One region of the Peribacillus sp. NPDC046944 genome, then DNA from elsewhere that is predicted to be linked to it. Evidence: riboswitches for the same ligand, from Rfam matches in the RefSeq annotation. Region 1 holds a riboswitch; each other region holds the start of a gene.
The links. A riboswitch is a leader RNA that binds a small molecule or an ion and turns the genes downstream of it on or off. The one in region 1 is predicted to bind S-adenosylmethionine.

Region 1 (4,426 bases):
TTGACTGATTTGGAAAAAGAAAAAACCGAAAACATTACAAGATCTTATCGCTTATTAAAAGAAGAAGTGAAAAAACAGCTTTCCACACGAATTCCTGAATTACTGCGTGATTGCTCTAAAACATTATCTGAGAATAGTGACTTTAGCCAAGTGCATATACAGTTGAATCAGGAAATGAACGATCGGATCCAGGCATTTATATCCGATAAAATCATGCCGCAGTATTTCCGCTCGCTTCAAGACTGGATTGCTACATCTGAGTTAGAATTCACGCAAAGCCAACAGTTCATGGATGAGATGAGCGCAGGCTTCAATGAGCTATATAAAGAAGAACGTATTGTACTGGCCGGGGACTTCCGGGTCTTGGATGACTGGCGCCGTGATGCGGACCGGATGACAAGCAGCATCCGAATAGAAAATGTAAACATATTACTAAGAAGGACCCCATCTCAGTTGATTCTTAAGGGAGCCGGGAAGCTATTTGGTGCGATTCCGCAAAATAAAGCGAATATGTACAATCGATATAAGAAGTTCTTGGAAAATGAAGACTTCCAGGATGTTGCCGATATGATCAGTGACAGATTCCTTACTCAGTTTGGATTGTTCGAAAAATCCTTGGAACGTGACATATCCCTGTTCTACCGCAGTCCATTTGCCATCCTTGAAAAAAATATCGAACAGACGAAAGCCGAAATCAAAGAACAGCAGGCTACATTGGAACATATGAGACAAAATCCTGAAGTCTACCGTGATCCGATTACCCTGTTCGAAGTGAAACTACGCCAATTCGAACGCCTTGAAAAAATCGAGAAAAGACGCCTGGCGAAACTGCAAGGAAAATAAAACATTTAAAAAATTCTAAAAACTATTGACTTAATGACTATATCCCTATAAAGTGGTACTTATCATAACGAAACGTAACACATTATATTCTCTTATCAAGAGTGGCGGAGGGACTGGCCCTACGATGCCCAGCAACCGTTCCAATTAGGAATTGGTGCTAAATCCTGCAAAACAGAAATGTTTTGACAGATAAGAGAGGGATAAGTCTGCAAACCAGCTGATTAAACCTCTCTATTTTAGAGAGGTTTTTATTTTGTGTTTATGCCGAGCTAACAGATAAGAATAATGTAAAAAATAGGGGGAATTAAAATGGGAAGATCAATTTTAAAAGGAGCTTTCGTTTCAGTCATCGCTTCGGCGTTGCTTTTGACGGGGTGTTCTTCGGGACAAAGTACAGGGGAAGCGAAAAAAGAGGAAAAGGTATCTTTTGAAAATGTTCCAGAGCGATTTGCGAAAGGCGAGGGAGCTAAAATTAAAGTCATTCGTAAAATTGGCGGCGATGATCACACGGCCCAATACTTAGCAGGGGCGCAAGAAGAAGGAGAAGCACTTGGCTTCCAAGTAGATACTTTTACGGCCAATGGCGATACGGCTAAATTCCATGACGCCATCGCTCAGGCTCTGGAGGAAGACTATGATGGCTATATCATTTCCCATGGTGATGATGCAGCGACAGTGAATGACGTACAAAAGTTGGTTGATGCAGGGAAAAGCGTAGTCACATTCGATTCCATCGGCGATTTAACGAAAATTGATGGGGTAACAGTAACCTCACAAGATGACGAAGCATTGGCAACTCTTGCTTTTGACAAATTGATTGAAGAGCAAAAAGGCGAAGCGAACATTGCATACCTTTGGGTAGATGGTTTCCCTCCTATGGTGAGAAGAAATGCCGTGTATCAAGAAAAGCTGAAAGAAAATCCTGGCATTCATGAAATTGAAAGATTCGGAGTGGCATCTTCAGATACTTCGGTCCAGACGCAAAACGCGGTATCGGCGATGTTGAACAAGTATCCAAAAGGTAAAATAGACGCAATTTTCGCAACATGGGATGCATTCGCTATCGGAGCAGCGCGTGCGATAAAAGAAGCGGGGCGCGATGAAGTGAAAATCTATGGTATTGACGTGTCCAATGCCGACCTTCAGGAGATTCAAACAAAAGGAAGCTCATGGTCGTATACCGCAGCGGTTGATCCGAAGTTGATTGGTGCAGTGAATATGAGACTGCTAGCGAAAAAACTAGCGGGGGAAGAAACGCCGCAAACCTATGATTTAGAAGCATCATTGATATCTCAAAAACAGCTTCAATCATCGAAGGACGCTGTCAACATGACCAATCTATCCGGCATTGTTCAAGGCTGGGGAGTATCAACGGAATTTGAAGAAGACTGGATGAAAGTATTGAAAGAACATTATAAGAAGTAACGATCAGAATCAGTAGACACTCTCTTTCAAGTTGAAGAGAGTGTCTGTTTAATGGGAGGGATTGGACATGGGCATTCAACTAGAAATGAAACAGATATCGATTGAGTTTCCAGGTGTAAAAGCGCTTAGTGAAGTTAATTTTTCAGTACAGTCGGGAACAGCACATGCATTGGTCGGCGCAAATGGAGCAGGGAAATCGACGCTAATGAAAGTCTTATCAGGAGCTCATGTCCATTATACCGGCGACATTTTCCTAAATGGCCAGGTACAGGATATCCGTTCGCCAAAGTCGGCACAGGAAGCTGGCATTCAAATTGTGTATCAGGAAGTGGATACGGCCCTCATTCCTTATTTAACGGTTGCGGAGAACGTGATGCTGAATGAATCCGTACAGAACATGGGGAGAAAACAAATCATCAAGTGGAAGGAATTACATAGAAAAGCGACGAAAATCTTGGAAGAAATGAACATCCATGTGTCTTCGAAAAAACTGGTAAGGGACCTTACGTTGGCCGAAAAGCAGATGGTCTTGATAGCTAGGGCCGTTTCAACCGCATGTAAATTCTTGATTCTCGATGAGCCGACTGCTCCGTTAAGCCATACGGAAACAACGGAACTATTCCGGATTGTGAATGAGCTGAAGCAACGTGGTGTAGGCATTATTTTCATTTCTCACCGTCTACCCGAGATATTTGAAGTGTGTGAGGACATTACAATCATGAGAAATGGGAAGAGTGTGAGGCGCAGTAGAATCAGTGATATCACACAAAACGAAGTGATTGAGCAAATGCTTGGAAAGTCAATGGAAGAACAGTTTCCCGTCGTGAATGCCGAGATAGGTGCGGTGATGTTTGAAGTGAACCGACTGTCGGATGCCGATAAAGTCAAAGATGTCAGTCTTCATGTGAGGGCCGGTGAGATAGTCGGTTTAGCGGGTCTTGTTGGGGCAGGAAAAACGGAGCTTTGTAAAACGCTTTTCGGCCATACGGCCATTATAACGGGGGAAGTTGTGTTGAATGGAAGGAAGCTTATTCTGAAAACGCCCCATCATGCTGTGAAGAGCGGCTTGGCACTAGTCCCCGAAGAACGGAGGAAAGAAGGCGTTCTCGTACAGGAGTCTGTTACTACGAACCTGACTGCTGCAAGTGTCGGGAAATTCAGTAAGGCATTCAGCTTCGTCGATCGCCAGGCAGAAAAGATAAAGGCGAAAGACCTGATAGCCACTCTTGGGATCAAAACGCCTTCAGAGGAAGCGAAGGTCGAAAACCTATCAGGGGGCAATCAGCAAAAGATCGCCATCGGAAAGTGGTTATTGGCTGATGCGGATGTATACATATTCGATGAGCCGACAAAAGGCGTCGACGTCGGGGCCAAGAAGGATATTTTTGAACTGATCGCAAAGTTAGCCCAAAAGGGGAAAGCGATTATTTATGCATCATCCGAATTGGCCGAAATCATAGGAATCACAAACAGGACCTATGTTTTATATGACGGAAGGATGGTCAAGGAGCTAGAGACAAGCAAGACAAATGAAGAAGAACTACTATTCTACTCAACAGGGGGCAAATAGGATGAGTACACCAATTCCGGTTCTTACAGAGAAACCAACAACGCCAGCCAGGAAAAAAGTTGATCTGTTCGAATTCTTTTATAAATATGGAACGATTCTGACGATCATCATCTTGATTGCCGTTTTTGCTATTGCAAATCCATCGTTCATTCAAACGAATAATCTTATTAACATTTTACGTTCCATCTCCATCGTGACGATCATCGCCATCGGGATCACGATTTCCTTGACGGTTGACGGCTTCGATTTGTCAGTTGGCTCCGTTGCCTCATTAGCCAATGCCATCGTCATCTCGATGTTTGTCTGGTTTTCCCAGGATACGTTGATTGCGATAATAGCGGCCATTGGTGCTTCGCTTGTGGTGGGCGCATTGAATTCATTCATGATTGTAAAGTTAAGGATCCCGGACATGCTGATGACATTGGCGACCATGTTCATCATTCAAGGGCTTGCCCTTACTTATACAAAAGGGGCCACGGTTTCACAAAACATGGTGATGCCTGATGGAACATTCGCTACAGGTTTAATCAGCCCATTTTTCGCCAAAATCGGACAAGTGCCTTGGATTATCCTGATCATGGGCGTCAT
Region 2 (4,426 bases), on a different contig from region 1:
ATATTGGGTAATTCCGTCACCTTAACATCGGATAGATGGAGCAAAGAAAGTGTGAAACATTTTCTCTCTTGTATCAGATGGTGATGAAGGTCCGCATCGACAGGGTGAAATCGACCGGCATAGACCCTGATCTTTACGTAAAAGTCACTCTCGAGTGTGGATGAGATGGCGAGAAAATCATGCGTCGATAAGGGTTCATCCATGTCTGATTCAATTAAGGTTCCCGCCGTTTCATTCTCCCAGACCAGGATGGAATCGGATGGTACGAATGAGAGAATCGCTTCCTCGAAATGATCGTGTGAAAAATCCCCATGGGCAAGGTTAAAGTAGGTGAACCGGACATTCTCCCAGTTCGTTAGGGGCTGGGAGGCACGCGGCCCAAATAAAAAATCATTCCAAGTAGTTTGGGTAGTGGAGGTGTTTGGACTTTGGAGTGATGGAGTGTCAAAGAGTAGCGTAAGCAAACGGATTTCCTCCGCCGATATGTCTGAGCGGGGAATGCCAATTGTATGGCCGAATGGATCTTCCAACCAGAAATATGCCGAGATGTCCTGTGCATCCTTTTTATCTGAAAGGGAGTTTGGGAATGTATGTTTAAGCTTATTAAGCATCATGTTCACCTTCTTTCCATTCCATTATATCCAAAAAGGGCAAAGCGGAAAAGAAAACAATGACTGCGTTCATAGGTATTGTTAATCAGTAAAGGCCTGCCCCAGACAGGAGCAGACCCATACTTGCTGTTTCCTTATTTCATCCAATCGGGTTTACCGAAGCCTTGGAACTTGTCATCAATCACCTTTTCGAATTCGGCACTTTCTACAACTGATTTGATATCTTTTGCAAATTGGGCGTCTTTATCCTTAGTGTTTACAGCCACGACATTGCGATACGTATCTGGCATGTTTTCTAATGCAAGAGCATCTTGAAGGTCCATTTTGGCGGCAATCGCAAAATTACCAGGAACGGCCGATAGGTCAACACTGTCCGTTGCACGAGGTAATTGTGCCGATTCCAGTGGTTCGAATTGAATGTTCTTCGGATTCTTTGTTACATCTTTCTCAGATATTCTTAATGGGTCAACATCCGGATCCACTTCAATCAGGCCCTCATCCAATAAAACTTTAAGTGCACGGGAGAGGTTGACTGGGTCATTGGGAACGGCGATGGTCGCACCATTTTTAATATCGGCCAATGATTTGTATTCCGTGGAGTAAATGCCCATCGGTGCCGTTGGAACAATAATAAGGTCAGAGAGCTCTAAGTCATGTTCCTTTGAAAAATTATCCATATACACTTTATGCTGAAAGAGGTTGGCATCGATCGAACCATTACCAAGTGATTTATTCGGCTGGATATAATCACTGAATTCGACGATGTCCACTTTGTAGCCAAGGTCTTCAAGTCCGGGTTGTATGGCCTCTATGACCATGTCGGCATAAGGGCCAGTCGTTGCCCCAATTTTTAATTCTTTTTTGTCCTCCGTTTTAGTTGTCGCATCGTCATTTCCGCAAGCTGACAACCCAAGGGCTAATGCACATATAGATAATAATGAAGTGATTTTTTTCATGAAAAATTCCTCCTTGTTTAATGTAGTGTCATCGTTAACATTATGAATCTTATCGTTTGTTTACATAGTGAGAGGCCTTATCGCCTATCATTTGGATGATTTGGACAAGACAGATCAGAACGACCACCGTTGTGATCATGATCGTGTTGTCATAACGGTAATAGCCGAAACGAATCGCGAGGTCACCGATTCCTCCTCCGCCGATTGTTCCTGCCATAGCCGAGAAGCCGATGAGTGATATCGTCGTTAATGTCACGCCTTGGATGATTCCAGGCCTTGCTTCAGGAAGAAGCACATCCTTGATGATCATCCATGGGGAAGCGCCCACTGCAATGGCGGCTTCGATCACTCCCTTATCTATTTCCCTCAATGCAGATTCTACGATCCTAGCGAAAAAAGGAATGGCGGAGACTGATAGGGAAACGGAAGCCGCTAGCGGTCCAATTGTTGACCCGGTAAGGAATTCGGTTAAAGGAAGCAAAGCGACTAAAAGAATGATAAACGGAATCGAGCGGACTAGATTAACCACGAAACCGAGGGATCGATTCAACGTGATATTTTCAAAGAACAAATTCCTGGTCGTCGTAAACAGCAACACTCCTAGAGGCAGTCCAATCAGGAGGGCAACCGCAAGGGAAATTCCGACCATATAAATCGTTTCCAGAAAGGCTTTATTAAGGTCAGGCAAAATATTGATGATGGAATCAAGCAGTGACATGCTTTAACACCTCCACAGATTGGGTCCGGCTTCTTATGTATTCAAGGGCTACTTGCACTTCTTCAAGCTCACCAATCAATTCGATGATCAAGATTCCTAGAGGAAGATCCTGGATATATTCAATTTTCCCGTGCAGGATATTCCCTCTGACAGAATAGTTTTGTAGAGTATCCGAGAGAATCGATTCACCAGCGGTTTGCCCTTCAAATTGTATTTTGATAATCGTTCCTTTGTTTTCCCTAATAAGGTGGGGAGGAAGTTCAAAATCCAACACGCTACTGATGAACTGCTTAGTCAGTTCTTGTTTGGGTTGTGAAAATATTTCATAAACAGGGCCATCTTCAATAATTCGTCCATCTTGCATGACGGAGACACGATGGCACAGTTCCTTGACCACTTCCATTTCATGGGTGATCAACACGATGGTGATGCCCAGTTCTTTATTGATCTTTTTCAACAACTGTAAGATCGACTTCGTAGTGGTTGGATCAAGGGCTGATGTCGCTTCATCACATAATAGGACGGTAGGGTCATTCGCTAAGGCCCGTGCAATGCCTACCCGCTGTTTTTGTCCGCCACTGAGTTGAGCCGGATAAACATCTTTTTTATCCCGAAGGCCAACGATATCCAAAAGTTCCAGAACGCGGTTAGTAATGACCTCCTTTGGTTGATGGGCGGCTTTCAAGGCGAAGGAGATATTGTCAAAAACCGTTTTGGAACTGACTAGGGAAAAATGCTGAAATATCATGCCGATTTTCTGGCGTTGTTTGCGAAGCTCCTGGCTTGATAAGGTTGTTAAGTCGACGCCATCGATGATGATGCTACCATTGGTCGGACGCTCAAGAAGATTCAGACAGCGAATCAATGAACTCTTTCCCGCGCCGCTATACCCGACAATCCCATAAACCTCTCCCGTTTGAATGGTTAAAGATACATTATCCACTCCGATAACTCGGGTATTCTTCGAGATATATTCCTTTCGAACTGAACGAATTTCAATCATGATGCTATCCTCCTTATACATAAAAAAGCTACCTCTATCATTCAGAAAGAGGCAGCGAAATTATATCCCGTCTTATCTTTCAGAATGGTATTTCATTCTGCAGGAAGGGGCACCATTCCCGATGTGGGGCGGTTGCCGGACGTCATAGGGCCTGGTCCCTCAGTCACTCTTGATAAGTTAATTACTATTTTAGTATTTTATTATTTTTTTAATATAATCTATATTATTTGTTAAATACAGTAATGTCAATTATTTTTTGAATTTTATCAAGATTATGAATCAAACGATCTACTTGCCCAGATTATAGTGGCCATTTGCTAAGTTACACGGAACGTCCCGGATCTTACATGGCCTGTCTGCGTAAGAATATGGACTTTGATCACTCCCATCATTAGAAAAAATATTATACTTGTAAAAAGTATGGAGAGATAATACATTTATTGTAAGTAAATTAGAAAATAAAGGATGATGAGTTTTTCCAAAAAAATGATTGGGGTGGAAAGTCATGCTGGAAATGAAAACGATAAACGATGTGGTTTGCGTAAAAGGGACACCGGAAGGAAACAAATCAGGCATGAGCGTGAATGTGTTCTTAACCGATGGCATGTTAGTTGATACGGGGGCAAAAATCTTGTTGAAGGAACTTACTCCATTCTTTGAAACCGCTGATTACGATATGGTTGCGCTGACGCATTATCATGAGGACCATACGGGTGGGGCCGCATGGATACAGGAACATAGGAACGTTCCCATCTATATTCATCCGATGTCCCTCGATATTTGTGCAAAGGATGCAGAATATCCCGATTATCGTAGAGTTTTTTGGGGAGATAGGGATGCCTTCAAGGCAGAACCATTAGGAGGGATCGTCCATTCACGCACTCAAACATGGGAGCCAATCTTTACGCCAGGGCATTCGAGGGACCATATGGTTTACCTGAACCATAGTAATGGTATGCTGTTTTCGGGTGACCTGTTTGTAACGCCGAAAACGAAGCTCGTTTTAAGGGAAGAATCTATCCCGGTCATCATGGAATCCATCAAGAAACTGCTTCAGTATGATTTTAAAGAGGTCTTTTGCTGCCATGCCGGATATGTCCCGAACGGAAAGGAAATGTTTGGAAGAAAGCTCAGTTAC
Region 3 (4,426 bases), on a different contig from region 1:
CATTTTTCAAAAGGAAAATTTTCTGTATCTATCTGGCTGGGGTGAAAATGAAACAGGAAATCTTTCTTGTTATTGACCGTCTTTTCGACTGGAGCATTCACAGGTTGTGTGTATTCCAAATCCTCGGAAGTTTGAATGTAATACCCTTTTCTTGGGATGACTTCAACATAGCCTTCTGCACATAATTGCTCATATGCTGTCTCGACAGTATTTTGACTGATGTGGAGAAATTCCGCTAGTTTCCGTTTTGAAGGCAACTTTGTACCAAAAGGGAGCCGGCCATTTACAATTTCCGTTTTTATGTGTGAATATAACTGTTCATATAATGGCACTTCATCCATACGGTTTAAATTACATGCTAGCATATCCATTTTTTTTACCGACCTTTTCGTGGTTTCTATCTGACCCTATCATTTTCATTAAAACTGACACTTTCAATGTGGTCAACTATTTCTTATACTAATGAACAAATCTTAATTATGCAAATATTAGGGGGAAGAAGAATGGAAAAGCTTGTAGGAACCGACACAGTCAAAAGAGGAATGGCGCAGATGCAAAAGGGTGGCGTAATCATGGATGTCATAAATGCAGAGCAAGCAAGAATTGCTGAAGCGGCGGGGGCGGTGGCTGTCATGGCTCTTGAGAGGGTACCATCAGATATTCGTGCTGCAGGCGGTGTGGCAAGGATGGCCGATCCAAGGATCGTGGAGGAAGTGATGAAAGCTGTTTCGATCCCAGTGATGGCTAAAGCAAGGATCGGTCATATTGTGGAAGCGAGAATCTTGGAATCCATGGGAGTGGATTACATTGATGAAAGTGAAGTACTGACTCCAGCCGATGAAGAATATCATATTTTGAAAAGCGATTATATAGTACCTTTTGTATGTGGTTGCCGGGATTTAGGGGAAGCCTCCCGACGTATCGGCGAAGGGGCCTCGATGCTTCGGACGAAGGGAGAACCTGGGACAGGGAACATTGTGGAAGCTGTACGGCATATGAGAAAAGTTCAATCTCAAATTCGTAAAGTATGCATGCTGAGCGAGGATGAATTAATGACTGAAGCAAAAAATATTGGTGCTTCTTATGAAGTTCTGAAGGAAATCCGGCGCACAGGGAAATTACCTGTAGTAAACTTTGCAGCAGGTGGAATTGCGACTCCTGCAGATGCCGCCCTGATGATGGAACTTGGGGCAGACGGTGTATTTGTGGGCTCAGGAATCTTCAAATCGGAAAATCCCGATAGATTCGCTGCTGCCATCGTACAAGCAACTACATACTTCACCGATTATGATTTAATAGGCAAGTTGTCTAAAGAATTGGGAAGCGCGATGAAAGGAATTGATATTTCTAAGTTGGCCCCAGCTGAGAGAATGCAGGAGCGTGGATGGTAAACATGGTAACCATAGGTGTTTTAGGTTTGCAGGGTGCTGTAGATGAACATATGAACCAAATCAAGGAAGCCAGTGAGCATGCGATATTAGTTAAGAACCCAGAACAGTTAAAGGATATCGATGGCCTAATCATTCCGGGTGGAGAAAGCACCACTATGAGAAAACTAATGGACCATTATGGTTTCATGGAGCCGATTACGGCATTTTTCGAACAAAAAAAACCGATTTTCGGTACTTGCGCAGGGATGGTATTAGTGGCAAAGGAAATGGTTAGTTTGGAACATCCCCATCTTGGTTTTATCAATATTACAGTGAATAGAAATGGTTTTGGTCGTCAGAGGGAAAGTTTTCAAGCACCCCTTATAGTTCAAGGAATGGAAGAACCTTTCATGGGTGTCTTTATCAGAGCACCTTTTGCCGTTGGCGTAGGTGAAGATGTGGAGATATTAGCAAGTTATGACGGGAAAGTAGTGGCGGCTAGACAAGAACAGGTTCTTGTCAGTTCGTTTCATCCAGAACTGACCGGTGATCAACGATTTATACAACTTTTTTTAAAAATGGTGAAAGACTCAATCAATAGAGTTGAAAAGCTTTAAAAATCCTGCCCTAACGGGGCAGGATTTTTAGTCAATGGCATAATACAATTCTTATTAGTGTTTCAAAAATATAAATTCCAATCAAGTTACTTGACTTTTATTTTTCTGATAATTAAGATAATTAATTGAAGTTGCTTAACTGGAAAGGACCCAGATCCTTTGCAGATTTTACATACAGGAGGAATATATATGAGCGAAATTATAATTTTATCAGGCAGCCCTGCTATACCATCAAGAACAGATATTTCATTAAAATATATCCAAACGTTGGTGGAAAAAGAAGGATTTACAACGGACTATCATTCTATTACCGAGTTTTCTGCAAACGACTTATTCCAAGGTCGTTATGATAGCGAGGATATTCTAAGACTTTCAGAAAAGATTAAGCAAGCTACTGGTATCATTATTGGTTCACCTGTCTATAAGGCATCTTATACAGGAGTGTTGAAAGCTCTAATTGATTTATTACCCGAGGGCGCGTTTAAGGATAAGCCAGTTTTGCCCATAATGGTTGGGGGAAGCAACAGGCATTTATTGGCTATAGATTATGCGCTGAAACCTCTTATATCAATATTAAAAGGGGAACCGATGCAGGGGTTATACTTTGTGGATAAAGAAATCGATAAGCAGAATCCAAAACATCCGATTAAGGAAATGGAATTACTTGATCGTACAAAGAGTCAAGTAAAGGAATTTGTAGAAGCCATACAAAAAAGAAGAAATTGATGATTTCTTCTTTTTATCTTGACCCTTCCCATCAACGAGTTAAGTTATAGGCTACTTTAAAGGTTTATTCAAGCTTGTTCAGGATGAATGAACCTTTTTTACTGGCTTAACAAATCACTGTAACAAACTTGAACTATTTGTGTATAATAATTGAAGTTAAACCAAAATATTAAACCAAGTTAATTTATATGAAAACTCCATTGACAATGATTTGATATGTGTTAATATTTAAAATAATAAAACTTATCAAGAGCGACGGAGGGATTTGGCCCTTTGAAGTCCAGCAACCTGCATCATGAATGCAAGGTGCTACATCCAACAAAATGTCATCATTTTGGAAGATAAGGTAAATAAGATTACCTTATCAATCTTTCCATCTTGGCATGGAAGGATTTTTCTGATTGATTTTATTAATTTGGGGGAATTCATTTACAAGCTGATCATCTTACGACAAGCTAGTCGACGAGTTTTCTTAAAGGAGGAATAGCCTTGGAAAAGGAAAATCAGCTGGGGGAAATATTTGAAAGGCTGCAAGAAATGCTAAAAACTATGAAATATGGATCCATAACCCTTATCGTTCAGGACGGTAAGGTTATACAAATGGAAAGAAACGAAAAATTGAGAATTAAATAAATGGACTGCTGACTAGAAAACTAGAGGTGGATTTAGCTGATATAAATAGGAAACTATTGGTTAAAGCCGCCTTTTTCATTATAAGAAATGGTGTTTCAAAGGCTTTCAAAGATATCTGCTGTACCATAGGGTGATTCTTAAAAGGGGGTATAGAGTTGGCAGAGCTAGTGGACTATGAAAATATTGATACAGCAACATTACCTTCGTTCCCGGAAGATAGCGATACAAAAGGCGCTTTAGAAGTATTGGAATGGGCAAATTCAGAGTACGGAGATAAACTCATTTATGCCTGTAGTTTTGGGATTGAAGGAATTGTACTGACAGATTTGCTGGCAAAGGTTAATCCTTCCGCCAAAATCGTATTCTTGGATACGGATGTTCATTTCGCTGAGACTTACCAATTAATCGAACAAGTGAAAAATCGTTACCCACGGCTTTCCATTGTAATGAAGAAACCGGAAATGACATTGGAAGAACAAGCCGCTGAATTTGGTGATGAATTATGGCTTCATGACTCAAATCAATGCTGTAACATCCGCAAAATTACGCCGCTCACTGAAGTATTATCAACAGCGACGGCTTGGCTCTCGGGACTGCGCAGGGAGCAATCGGAAACCCGTGCATTGACTGAATATATAAACAAGGACAACAAATTCAAATCTATCAAAATTTGTCCGCTCATTCATTGGACATGGAAAGATGTATGGCGTTATGCGCATAAAAATGGCTTACCATATAATGTACTTCATGATAATGGATATCCAAGTATTGGCTGTAAAACATGTACAGCACCTGCCATTAATGCTGATGATCTTCGTTCAGGACGATGGCAAGGTGCCCAAAAAACAGAATGCGGATTACATTTATCATAATTATAAAAAATTCAGGGGGAAATCAGCATGACCATTAGCTTGCCGCACGGAGGAACATTAATCAATCGCTTTGAACCAGACTATGATTTAACTAAAATAGAACAATCCGTTGAAATTGATGAAATCTCATTAAGCGACTTGGAACTTATAGGGACTGGAGCATACAGCCCCATTGAGGGATTCTTTTCAAAAGAAGACTATCAAACAG

Region 2: linked by a shared signal. The riboswitch ahead of ACQKIC_RS16975 (methionine ABC transporter ATP-binding protein) and the one ahead of ACQKIC_RS04505 (sugar ABC transporter substrate-binding protein) in region 1 are both predicted to bind S-adenosylmethionine.
Region 3: linked by a shared signal. The riboswitch ahead of ACQKIC_RS11300 (YezD family protein) and the one ahead of ACQKIC_RS04505 (sugar ABC transporter substrate-binding protein) in region 1 are both predicted to bind S-adenosylmethionine.

Annotation. Positions count from the first base shown of each region.
Region 1 covers NZ_JBNNML010000002.1:314,473-318,898, forward strand. Annotated here, with positions in the region: gene ACQKIC_RS04500 (GTP-binding protein) at 1-843, shown strand, start outside; SAM riboswitch class I at 933-1,039, shown strand; gene ACQKIC_RS04505 (sugar ABC transporter substrate-binding protein) at 1,153-2,268, shown strand; gene ACQKIC_RS04510 (sugar ABC transporter ATP-binding protein) at 2,336-3,838, shown strand; gene ACQKIC_RS04515 (ABC transporter permease) at 3,840-4,426, shown strand, end outside.
Region 2 covers NZ_JBNNML010000010.1:42,262-46,687, reverse strand. Annotated here, with positions in the region: gene ACQKIC_RS16990 (PucR family transcriptional regulator) at 1-611, opposite strand, end outside; gene ACQKIC_RS16985 (MetQ/NlpA family ABC transporter substrate-binding protein) at 746-1,567, opposite strand; gene ACQKIC_RS16980 (methionine ABC transporter permease) at 1,617-2,285, opposite strand; gene ACQKIC_RS16975 (methionine ABC transporter ATP-binding protein) at 2,272-3,288, opposite strand; SAM riboswitch class I at 3,358-3,467, opposite strand; gene ACQKIC_RS16970 (MBL fold metallo-hydrolase) at 3,794-4,426, shown strand, end outside.
Region 3 covers NZ_JBNNML010000005.1:168,125-172,550, reverse strand. Annotated here, with positions in the region: gene ACQKIC_RS11320 (PLP-dependent aminotransferase family protein) at 1-371, opposite strand, end outside; gene pdxS (pyridoxal 5'-phosphate synthase lyase subunit PdxS) at 504-1,391, shown strand; gene pdxT (pyridoxal 5'-phosphate synthase glutaminase subunit PdxT) at 1,394-1,987, shown strand; gene ssuE (NADPH-dependent FMN reductase) at 2,177-2,713, shown strand; SAM riboswitch class I at 2,954-3,061, shown strand; gene ACQKIC_RS11300 (YezD family protein) at 3,230-3,346, shown strand; gene ACQKIC_RS11295 (phosphoadenylyl-sulfate reductase) at 3,514-4,218, shown strand; gene sat (sulfate adenylyltransferase) at 4,246-4,426, shown strand, end outside.